Regions from separate parts of the Streptomyces sp. SAI-170 genome, predicted to be linked through region 1. Evidence: riboswitches for the same ligand, from Rfam matches in the RefSeq annotation. Region 1 holds a riboswitch; the other holds the start of a gene.
What was found. Region 1 has a riboswitch for ZMP and ZTP ahead of RKD23_RS04195 (bifunctional 5,10-methylenetetrahydrofolate dehydrogenase/5,10-methenyltetrahydrofolate cyclohydrolase). Riboswitches for the same ligand answer to the same signal wherever they lie in the genome.

Region 1 (5,703 bases):
ACGCGCCGATGCCGAGGGCGGGCGACAATTCCTGGCCGGTCGAGGCGAGGGTCATGCGCTGCTTCGCGTTGTGGGTGTCGAAGCAGTACCAGGGGCGGCCGCGCAGACAGGCCCGACAACGCCCGCAGACTGCCCGCCAGTTGAGGATCACGAAGTCACCCGGCGCCACGTCGGCCACGCCGTCGCCGACCGACTCGACCACTCCCGCGGCCTCGTGGCCGAGCAGGAAGGGGAAGTCGTCGCTGATGCCGCCCTGTTTGTAGTGCAGATCGGTGTGGCAGACACCGCAGGCCTGGATCCGCACCACGGCCTCACCCGGTCCGGGGTCCGGCACGACGATCGTCTCCAGGCGGACCGGCTCGTCCTTGCCGGGTGCGATCACGCCGCGTACTTCCTGCGCCATGGCTGCTGGGTCCCTTCCGTCGGCGGGCGTTGTCTCCCTGCTCCGACCCTACGCGCGATCACCGGGCGGGGAGCGGACACCGGACACAACGCGCCCGGCCGCGTCCGGGGCACGGACGCGGCCGGGCGGGCCGGGGCGGGCGGGGTCAGGTCTGGAGGCCGGGCAGCAGGCCGGTGACCGGCGCGACCAGGTCGGTGATCTGGTGCAGCTGGTCGAGGTCGCTCGGCACACGGTTGAGCTGCGCGAGCTGCTGGGAGGGCCGCGGGAGCGCGCCCCGGTGCGACTCGGGGATGTCACTGGTGGCCAGCGAGTCCAGCAGGGCGATCGGGCTCAGGCTGCTGCCTGCCTTGGCGTCCGTCTCGGCCGCGCCCGCCGAGGGGGCGGCGAGTGCGGTGACCCCGGCGGCGAGACATGCGGCGGCGAGGATACGGCGAGTTGAGATCATGCCCTCAGCAACGCGGCCGCCCCGGCTCCGGACACGGCCGCCGCGCCGCGCTCACCCGTCAGGAGGAGCGCGTCACCGCGCCGCCCTCCCCGGAACCCGCCTGCCCCCGCGCTTGCCGTGCCCCACGGGCCGGAGGACGCTCGTAGAGAAGGCTTCGGTGGCCCGCAGCCCGCCGGGTCGCCCGCCTCGGAGGAGGTTCATCATGGGCACCAGCACGAGCCCCGCCTTCAGCGCCGACACCCTGCGCCGGGGCCTGGAAGGACAGTCGTCGACGGACCTTCTGAAGCTCTACGCCGATGACGCGGAGCTGCGGATCGTCGACCGCAACACCCAGCCCAGCAGCCCGAAGGTCATGCACGGCCGCGACGAGATCGCCCGCATGCTCGAGGACGTCTACAGCCGCGACATGACCCACAAGCTGGAGGGGTGCGTCGTCCAGGGCGACCGCGCCGCCTACAGCGAGTCCTGCCAGTACGCGGACGGGGTCCGTGTCCTGTCCGAGTCGATGATCACCCTGCGCGACGGGAAGATCTCCGAACAGATCATGATCCAGGCCTGGGACGAGTAGGAGCCGCCCCCGTCACCTGGCCGGGCCCCTGGCGAGGGGCCCCGGCCGGGCCGCCGCACGTCTCGGTTAAGGTGTCCGTGGGCCCGTGACTGGCGCTGAGGTGGAGCACCACCGGGGAGCGGGCCGACATCAGTGAATGCCGTGCGCCTGGGCGACGAGACCGATCAGCTCAGGAGTGGATCATGACTCAGGCACGGCTCATGGACGGCACCTCGCTCGCCCGCGGCATCGTCGAGGGGACCGCCAAGCGCGCGGCGGACCTCACCGAGCGCACCGGCACCGCCCCCTGTCTCGCGACCGTACTGGTCGGCGAGGACCCCGCCTCCGTGACGTACGTCCGGATGAAGCAGAACCGCTGCCGCAAGGCCGGCATCGGCTCCCGGCACGTGGAGCTGCCCGCCTCGACCACCACCGAGGAGCTGGTCGGCACGCTGCGGGCGCTGTCCGCCGACCCCACCGTGCACGGCATCCTGCTCCAGCACCCGATGGGCGAACACATCGACGAGCGGGCCGCGTTCGAGGCGATCGCGCCGGAGAAGGACGTCGACGGCGTCACCTTCGCCTCGTTCGCCACGATGAGCTTCGGCCTGCCGGGCTTCGTGTCCTGCACGCCCGGCGGCATCATGCGGCTGCTCGACGCGTACGGCGTCGACCCGTCCGGCAAGCGTGCGGTGGTGGTCGGCCGCAGCGCCATCCTGGGCAAGCCGGCCGGCATGCTGCTGCTCGCCCGCGACGCGACGGTGACGTACTGCCACTCGCGCACCGCGGACCTGTCGGCGGTCGTGCGCGAGGCGGACATCGTGGTCGCCGCCGTCGGCCGGCCGCGGCTGATCAAGGGCCAGGACATCAAGCCCGGCGCGGTCGTGATCGACGCCGGCTACAACCCGGGCAACGTGGGTGACGTCGACTTCGACTCGGCCGTGGAGCGCGCCTCGCTGATCACCCCGGTGCCGGGCGGCGTCGGCCCGATGACCATCGCCACGCTGCTGGAGCAGACGGTGGACGCGGCGATCAGCCAACTCGGGGACTGACTCCCCAGGGGCGCGGGGGACGGCGCGAGCAACCACGAACGACGGGCAGCCGCCCCCATACTGATGGGTGTGCGCATCGCGATCATGACGGCGGGCTCCCGGGGCGACGTGGCCCCCTTCACCGGTCTCGGACACGGTCTGCTGGACGCAGGCCACGAGGTCACCCTGGTGACACACGCCCGCTTCGAGCAGCTGGTGGCGGGTGCGGGGCTGGACTTCCACCCGCTGCCGGTCGATCCGCAGGCCGAACTGCACTCCCCGCGCGGACGCGCCCTGCACCGCAGCGCGACCGGCGCGGGGAAGCTGCTGCGGGTGGTGTCGATGGCGCGGGCGCTGGTCGGCCGGATGACCGAGGACCTGGTGACGGCCGCCCGTGCGAGCGATCTGCTGCTGCTCGCCGGCCCGATCGCCCCGCTCGGGGTGGCCGTCGCCGAGGGCCTGCGGCTGCCGAGCCTCGGTCTTCATCTGCAACCCATCGCACCCACACGGGAGTTCGCGCCCCCGCTGCTGGGCGACCGCTCCTTCGGCGGGGCCGGAAACCGGCTCGCCGGGCACGCGGTGAACCTCGCCGTGGAGCACATCTTCGGGAGGGCCGTCCCCGCGGTACGCGCCCGGCTGGGCCTACCCGCCGCCCGGCCGGGCGCCCTGCGCCGGGACCTGGAGCGGCGGCGCTGGCCGGTGCAGCACGGCTTCAGCCCGCTGATCGTCCCCCGCCCCCGCGACTGGCGGCCCGGCCTCGACATCGCCGGGTACTGGTGGCCGTACGACGCCGACGCGCGGCTTCCCGAGGAGGTGCGGGCGTTCCTCGACGCGGGGCCGCCGCCGGTGTTCGTCGGCCTGGGCAGCGCGACCGTGCCGGACCCCGAGGGGCTGAGCGCGCTGGTCGTGGCGGCGCTGCGGCGGGCCGGGCTGCGCGGGGTGATCCAGCGCGGCTGGGGCGGACTCGCGGCGGACGCGGACGACATGCTGACCATCGGTGAGGTGGCCCACTCGGCGCTGTTCCCGCACATGGCCGCGGTGGTCCATCACGCGGGTGCCGGCACGACCGCGGCCGGGCTGCGCGCCGGGGTGCCCGCGGTGCCGCTGCCCGTCCAGTTCGACGAGACCTTCTGGGCGTCCCGCCTGGTCACGCTGGGCGTGGCGCCCTGCGCGCTGCCGCTGCGGCGGGTGACGGCCGACTCCCTCGCCGCGGCCCTGACCCGAGCCGTCGGCGACCCGGCCCACCGGAGCCGGGCACAGGCCCTCGGCGTACGCGTCGGCGCGGAGGACGGGGTGGCCCCCGTACTGGAGGCGGTGAACCGGCTGGCCCGGTGAGCCACTTGTGGCGGCGCCGCCGCGTGGGCCGTCGTGGCGGCCTGCTGTTCGCGGAGCCGCTGCCTGGGCCGTCGTAACGGCCGGCTGCTCGCGGCGCCTCAGGAAGGCCGCAGGATCGCCAGGAGTTGACGCACCAGCTCGTCGACCACCTCGTCGAGCGTGGCCTCCACCCAGCCCGCGCTCCAGTCGTGGAGCAGGCCGTTGACGCTGCCGATGAACGCCGTGGCGGCGAGCCGGTGGTCGCGCGGTGCGGCCTCCCCCCGGGCCACGGCTGCGGCGGCCTCGCCGCAGATGAAGTCGACCCAGCGGGCCCGCCGGGCCAGCCGCTGCTCCTCCAGCCGCGGGCTGACCCCGATGATCTCGACGAAGGTGATGCGGATGCGGCGCGGGTCGCCGGTGACGTTCCCGGCGTACGCCCGGAAGATCGCGGAGGCCCGTTCCGCCAGCGGCCTGCCCTCCACCTCGGCGGCCGCCGCCAGCACGGCCTCCTCGGCCCAGCCGTTGACCTGAAGGTGCAGTTCGGCGAGGACGTCCTCCAGGGTGCGGAACTCCTCGTAGAACTGACGGGTCGACAGTCCGGCGGCCTCGCTGAGCGCGGCGACGGTGGTGGCGCGGTAGCCCGGGGTGCCGCCGAACAGCTGAAGTGCCGCGTCCAGAAAACGCCGGCGCCGCTCGACCTGCCGTTCCTGCGCGGACCTGCCGCCGTAGCGGCCGGTCGGCCCCTTGAGCCTGCCCGCCACTGTGCCTCCCGTCGTCGCCGGGCTCCCGCTCGGCCCGCCGACGGCCAATTTTGTCGTGTACGCAGTCTTGTGGAGAAGGGCGACCCTTCCTTACTTTCCAGTAAGTCGAACTCTGAACGACGTTGTATTCAGACTTCCCCCCACCCCGAGGAGAGTGCAGCCATGCCTGCCTTCCGCCCCCGGCACCTGTGCACCGTCGCCGCCGCCCTCGCCCTGACCGCCACGGTCCCCGCGACCGGCGCGGCCGCCGACTCCCCCGCGGCGCTGCGCGAGGTGCTGTTCGTCGGCAACAACTGGGACGGCACCGCCGAAGTCATCGCCTCCTCGGGCGACTTCGCGAGGATCGGCCGGGTGAACGTCGTCCCGGACAAGGACCAGCGCATGGCGGAGATCAACGCCGACCCGGTCAAGTGGGTCTACTTCATGGCGATCCGCAACAGCGTCGGCGAGGGCCACGACCAGTTCGTCGACGACATGTACGCCACCCCGGACGGCCGCTCGATGGTGGTCTCCCGGCCCAGCTTCGCCGACGTGGTCTCCATCGACCTGGCCACCGGGTCGGTCGACTGGCGCTTCGCCGTGTCGGGTCACCGCGCCGACCACATGGCGGTCTCCCCCGACGGCACCAAGGTCGCGGTGTCGGCGTCCACCTCCAACACGGTCCATGTGCTGGACATCGTCACCGGCCGGCAGCTCGGCTCCTTCGGCACCGGCGACAAGCCGCACGAGAACGTCTTCACCGGCGACGGCCGCTACATCTGGAACATGTCCATCGGCGAGGTGAACACCGCCCTGGACGAGCCGTGGCTGGACTGGACGAAGGGCGACCGGCGCATCACCGTCGTCGACGCGGCGACCTTCCGGCAGGTGAAGGTCGTCGACATGCGGCAGCGCCTGGACGCGGCAGGGCTCGGCCAGTACTCGGACGCGGTGCGCCCGGCCGCGTTCAGCCCCGACGAGTCCAAGCTGTACTTCCAGGTGTCGTTCTTCAACGGCTTCTTCGAGTACGACGTGGCGAGCGACAAGATCACCCGGACCAAGGTGCTGCCGAAGAACCCGGCCACCAGCGAGGACCGCACGACCTGGGTCAACGACTCGCGCCACCACGGCCTCTCGATGAGCCCCGACGGCAGGAAGCTGTGCGTGGCCGGCACGATGGACGACTACGCCACCGTCGTCGACCGCGCCACCCTCCAGGAGGG
Region 2 (5,703 bases), 860 kb from region 1:
TGCTGGGCCAGGGTCAGCTCGGGCAGCAGCTCGGTGACGTCGGGGCCGATGAGATGGCCGCCGATCAGCTCGCCGTACTTGGCGTCGCTGATCAGCTTGACGAAGCCGACCGTGTCGCCGAGGCCGTGCGACTTGCCGTTGGCGGTGAACGGGAACTTGGCGACCTTCACGTCGTAGCCCAGTTCACGGGCCTGCGCCTCGGTGTAGCCGAAGCTGGCGATCTGCGGCTGGCAGTAGGTGGCGCGCGGGATCATCGCGTAGTCGAGCTCCATCGTCTCGGCGTCCGCGAGCGTCTCGGCGGCGATCACGCCCATCGCCTCGGCGGTGTGCGCGAGCATCAGCTTGGCCGTCACGTCACCGATGGCGTAGATGTGCGGGACGGACGTACGGCAGCGGCCGTCGACGTCGATCGCGCCGCGCTCGGTGAGGCGTACGCCGGTCTTGTCCAGGCCGTAGCCGTCGACGTTGGGCGCGAAGCCGATCGCCTGGAGCACCTTGTCGGCCTCCAGCACCTGCTGGGCGCCGTCCTTGCCGGTGACGGTGACGCGCACCTTGGGACCGGACTCGTCGATGGCGTCGACCCGGGTGGAGGTGAGCACGTCGATGCCCAGCTTGCGGTACTGCTTGGCCAGTTCGGCGGAGACCTCGGCGTCCTCCAGCGGAGCCATCCGGTCGAGGAACTCGACGACGGTGACCTTCACGCCGTAGTTGTGCAGGACGTAGGCGAACTCGATGCCGATGGCGCCGGCGCCCGCGATCACGATCGACTCGGGCAGGTCGTCGGCCAGGATCTGCTCCTCGTACGTCACCACCCGCGCGCTGCGCTTGGTGCCCGGGAGCAGCTTCGGCGTGGCGCCGGTGGCGATGATGCAGTTCTCGAACCCGATGGTGCGGGTGTTGCCGTCGTAGTCGGCGACCTGGAGGGTGTTCGCGTCGAGGAAGGTGCCCCGGCCGTCGAACTCCGTGATCTTGTTCTTCTTCATCAGGTAGTGGACGCCCTTGACCCGGCCGTCCGCGACCTTGCGGCTGCGGTTGAACGCCTCGCCGTAGTCGAAGGAGACCGTGCCGTCCACCTTGATGCCGAAGGTCTTCGCCTCGCGGGTGACGATGTGCGCCAGCTCGGCGTTGCGCAGCAGGGCCTTGGTGGGGATGCAGCCGACGTTCAGACAGACGCCGCCCCAGTACTTCTCCTCCACGACGGCGACTTTCTTGCCGAGCTGCGCGGCCCGCACGGCCGCGACGTACCCGCCGGGGCCGGCGCCGAGTACCACGACGTCGAAGTGCTCGTCCTGCTCGTCCATGGGTGGTCCTCTTCGGTGACGTAGGAGCGGTGCGCAACAGATTGTTTCGCCCGGTCGGGCTCACCGCCACCGAGCCCCACCAAAGGTGATCACCCTCTCATCCGTGATCGGCGCCGCTCAGTGGTTCGGGTGAGCCCGGCTGATGTCCGCGAGTGCGGAGCGCGGGTCGTCGGTGGCGGCGAGGTCGCCGAGGCTGATCACCCCGACCGGGCAGCCGCCGTGCTCGACGACGGGCAGCCGGCGCACCGCGTGGCGGCGCATCAGCTCCGCGGCGCGGTCGGTGGTGTCGTCGGGCGTGAGCGTCACGACGGGCGGCCGGGTGCACACCGCGCCGACGGCGGTGGCCGCCGGGTCACGGCCCTCGGCGACGACCCGGACCGTGATGTCACGGTCGGTCAGCACCCCGAACAGGTCGCAGTCGTACGCCACCAGCACATCGCCGATGTCCTGCTCACGCATCACCTGCGCGGCCCGCGCCACCGTGGTCATCGGTTCGACGGCGGCGGCGCCGGGCGACATCACGTCCCTTATCTGCCGGGTCATGGGGCACCTCCCGGGTTTCGTACGGCGGTCCGCGGCGGGGTCGGTCCGGGATGCCCGGGGTCGCCTCGCTTCTCACGCGGGCCGGGTTTCCCGGGCGGGCGCACTCACACGCGGGGCGGTGACCGCAGCGGGGCGGCCTTGGTCCGGCCCGGGAAGCCGGCCGTAGAGTGGGGGCGGGCCGTGACTGGCGCTGGGGTGGAGCACCACCGGGGAGCGGCCCGGCCGTCGGAGGCCGAAGCCGTGCGCCTGGGCGATCCCGCCGAGCACCAGGAGCCCGCGTGAGCAGCTCGCCCTCCCCGGATGTGCCCGTCCTTCTCGATGACGTCGTCCGCTCCGCCGAACGGCTGTGCGCGACCGCCGCCCGCCTCGACGAGACGCGGCTGCGTGCCCCGTCCCGGCTCACGGGCTGGACCCGGGCCGACGTCCTCGCGCATGTGGCCCGCAGCGCCGACGCGTACGTCCGGCTGCTGGACGCGGCGCGGACCGGCGGCACCACGGCCCGGGCGGACGCCGCCGCACTGGCCGAGGCCCAGGACAAGGCGGCCGCGCTGCCCGCCGACGCGCTGGCCGGTGATCTGCGCGCCAGTCTGGACCGGTTCACCGGGCGGGCGCGGGCGATGCCCGGCCCGGCCTGGGACGCCATGGTCACCGCGCTCGCGGGCTGGCCGCACCCCGCCTGGTTCACCCTCGTGCGCTGCCTGCGCGAGCTGGAGACCCACCACGTCGACCTCGGCACCGGGTACGGCACGTCCGACTGGCCCACGTCCTACGTCACCTGGGCTCTCGGCGACACGCTGGCCGCCCTGGCCGGCCGGGGCTTCCCTCTCGCGTCCGTCGAGGCGGTCGACCTGGGCCGCATCTGGACGCTGTCCCCGCACGGGCCCGACCTCGCCGCTCCGGGGCACGTCCTGCTGGGCTGGCTGAGCGGGCGTACCCGCGCGGCCGACCTGGGCGTGAGCGGCCCGCTGCCCGAGCCGCCGAAGTGGCCGCTGCCCCCGATGCCGGGGTGGTGACAGGAGCTACGGCCGTGTCCCCCGCACCGCCCACGCACCTACGGCCGTGTCCCCCGCACCGCCCACGCGCGTGCCGTCAGCGCCACCGCACCCTGCCCGTCGGCCCCGACGCTCGCTGCCAGCGCGTCGCGTACGCGGTCGCGTGCGGGCGGGTCGAGGGAGGCGACGTAGGCCGGTGCGGGGCCCTGTCCGGCGAGGAACGGCTCCCACAGGTCGGCGAACCCGGCGAACTCCGTCGGCACCTCGATGCCGGTGACCGCCACCTGGGCGAGGCCGGCCCGCGTCCACACGTCCCGCAGGGCCTCCGGGCGGCACCCGGCGAAGCGCCGGCCCTCGTCCAGGGCGGCCGCGGCGGGGTCCGCGCCGACGGCGGCGTCCCAGAAGCGGCGCAGCAGGCCCATGCCCTCGGCGTAGTCCCAGACGTACGCCGCGACCGTCCCGCCCGGCCGGACCGCCCGGGCCGTCGCGGCCACGGCGGCCACCGGCTCCGGCAGGAAGTTCAGCACCAGCCCGGACACCGCCACGTCGAAGGCCCCCTCCCGCACCGGCAACGCCGTCGCGTCCCCGACCACGAACCGGGCCACCCCGCCCCGCGCCGCGGCGACGAACGCCTCCGACCGGTCCACGCCCAGCACCAGCCGCGGCCGGCTCCGCTCGGCCACGACCCCCGACAGCACCCCCGTACCGCACCCCACGTCCAGCCACCGCAGCCCGTCCCCGACCCCGCACCAGGGCAGGAACTCCCGCGCCACGAGCCTGCTCCAGCGCCCCATGTACCGCTCGTAGGCGCCCGCGCCCGTCCACATGCCGACCTGCCGCTGCCGCGTGCCCATGGCTCCACGATCCTCCGGCCGGCCACGTCGCGCGACCGGCTCGCGTCGGCGGCCGCGTCGACGTCCGCGTCAGCGGAGCTGCGCGGCGAACGCCTCGTAGGCCGGCTCGTCGAAGAGGACGAACCTGACCTCCTCGACCGCCGTGTCGGTGGCCCGTACGGTGCTCACCGCGATCCGGGCCGCGTCGTCCATCGGCCACCCGTAGATGCCGGCGGAGACGGCGGGGAACGCGACGGTGCGGGCGCCCAGTTCGTCGGCGACGCGCAAGGACTCGCGGTAGCAGGAGGCGAGCAGGGCCGAGCGGTCCTCGTCGTGGCTGTAGCGGGGGCCGACCGTGTGGATGACCCACTGGGCGTCGAGGTTCCCGGCGGTGGTGGCGACGGCCCGGCCGGTGGGGAGGCCCTTGCCGAGGTGGCCGGCGCGCAGGCGGCGGCAGTCCTCCAGGATGGCGGGGCCGCCGCGGCGGTGGATGGCGCCGTCGACGCCTCCGCCGCCCAGCAGGGAGGAGTTGGCCGCGTTGACGATGGCGTCGGCTCTCTGCCGGGTGATGTCTCCCTGGACGAGGGTGATGGTGGTCATGCTGATCAGCCTTCCATGGGCCCGGGCTCAGCCCTGCCGCAGTCGTCTCCAGACCGCCTTCGCCGCGTTGTGCCCCGACATGCCGTGCACGCCGGGGCCCGGCGGGGTGGCCGAGGAGCAGATGAACACGGCCGGGTGCGGGGTGCGGTACGGCGACAGGGACAGCCGGGGACGCAGCAGGGTCTGCAGGCCGGTGAACGCGCCGGTGGCGATGTCGCCGCCGACGTAGTTGGCGTTGCGGGCGGCGAGTTCGGGCGGCCCTGCGATGGCGCGGGCGAGGACGCGGTCGCGGAACCCCGGGGCGAAGCGCTCCAGTTGGCGCTCGACGGCGTCGGTGAGGTCGCCGGTCCAGCCGTTCGGGACATGTCCGTACGCCCAGAAGACATGCTTGCCGTCGGGCGCCCGGGTGGGGTCGACGACGCTGGGCTGGACAGTGATCAGGAACGGCACTTCCGGCGCACGCCCCTCGCGGGAGGCGGCACGCAGGGCGGTGTCGATCTCCGCACTGGTCGCGCCGACCTGCACGGTGCCCGCGCTGCGGGCCTCCTTCGCGGTCCACGGCACCGGCCCGTCGAGGGCGTAGTCGAGCTTGAAGACGGCGGCGCCGTAGCGGTAGCGGTCGTACAGGCCGCCGAGGCCGGCGATACGGGCGAGGGCGGTGGGCGAGGTGTCGAAGACGTACGCGCGCGCGGGCGGCAGGTCGTCCAGGCGCTTGACCTGGTAGTCGGTGTGGACGGTGCCGCCGTGGGCCCGGAACAGGGAGGCGAGCGCGTCGGAGATCGACTGGCTGCCGCCCTCGGCGACGGGCCAGCCGCGGGCGTGCGCGGCGAGCGCGAAGACCAGGCCGATCGCGCCGGTCGCCAGGCCGTTCAGCGGGGCGATGACATGGGCGACGAGCCCGGCGAAGAGGGCCTTGGCGCGCTCGTCGTGGAAGCGGCGGGTCAGCCAGGTGGAGGGCGGCAGGCCCAGCAGGCCGAAGCGGGCGAGGGTGACGGGGTCGCGCGGGAGCGCGGTCAGCGGCAGGGACATGAAGTCGCGGACGAGGGCGTCCCAGCGCGGCAGGAAGGGCTCGACCAGTCTGCGGTAGGCGCCGGCGTCGCGCGGGCCGAAGGAGGCGGCCGTCTCGGCGACGGACCGGGACAGCACGGCGGCGGTGCCGTCGTCGAAGGGGTGGGCCATGGGCAGGTCGGCGTGCAGCCAGCGCAGCCCGTGGTCCTGAAGCGGCAGGGCGCGGAACGCGGGTGAGTTGATGCCGAGCGGGTGGGCGGCCGAGCACGGGTCGTGGCGGAAGCCGGGCAGGGTCAGTTCCTCGGTGCGGGCTCCCCCGCCGACGGTGTCGCGCGCCTCGAACAGGGCCACGGAGAAACCGCGGCGGGCCAGCTCGACAGCGGCCGTGAGCCCGTTGGGCCCCGCTCCCACCACGACCGCATCGAA

Region 2: another riboswitch for ZMP and ZTP. It lies ahead of RKD23_RS08200 (maleylpyruvate isomerase family mycothiol-dependent enzyme); the one in region 1 lies ahead of RKD23_RS04195 (bifunctional 5,10-methylenetetrahydrofolate dehydrogenase/5,10-methenyltetrahydrofolate cyclohydrolase).

What each region holds. Positions count from the first base shown of each region.
Region 1 covers NZ_JBMGQD010000001.1:923,978-929,680, forward strand. Annotated here, with positions in the region: gene RKD23_RS04180 (S-(hydroxymethyl)mycothiol dehydrogenase) at 1-403, opposite strand, end outside; gene RKD23_RS04185 (hypothetical protein) at 549-848, opposite strand; gene RKD23_RS04190 (nuclear transport factor 2 family protein) at 1,051-1,416, shown strand; ZMP/ZTP riboswitch at 1,492-1,576, shown strand; gene RKD23_RS04195 (bifunctional 5,10-methylenetetrahydrofolate dehydrogenase/5,10-methenyltetrahydrofolate cyclohydrolase) at 1,599-2,447, shown strand; gene RKD23_RS04200 (glycosyltransferase) at 2,532-3,761, shown strand; gene RKD23_RS04205 (TetR/AcrR family transcriptional regulator) at 3,860-4,501, opposite strand; gene RKD23_RS04210 (YncE family protein) at 4,664-5,703, shown strand, end outside.
Region 2 covers NZ_JBMGQD010000001.1:1,781,690-1,787,392, forward strand. Annotated here, with positions in the region: gene lpdA (dihydrolipoyl dehydrogenase) at 1-1,301, opposite strand, end outside; gene RKD23_RS08195 (CBS domain-containing protein) at 1,419-1,844, opposite strand; ZMP/ZTP riboswitch at 2,015-2,103, shown strand; gene RKD23_RS08200 (maleylpyruvate isomerase family mycothiol-dependent enzyme) at 2,123-2,857, shown strand; gene RKD23_RS08205 (class I SAM-dependent methyltransferase) at 2,896-3,690, opposite strand; gene RKD23_RS08210 (O-acetyl-ADP-ribose deacetylase) at 3,760-4,269, opposite strand; gene RKD23_RS08215 (phytoene desaturase family protein) at 4,297-5,703, opposite strand, start outside.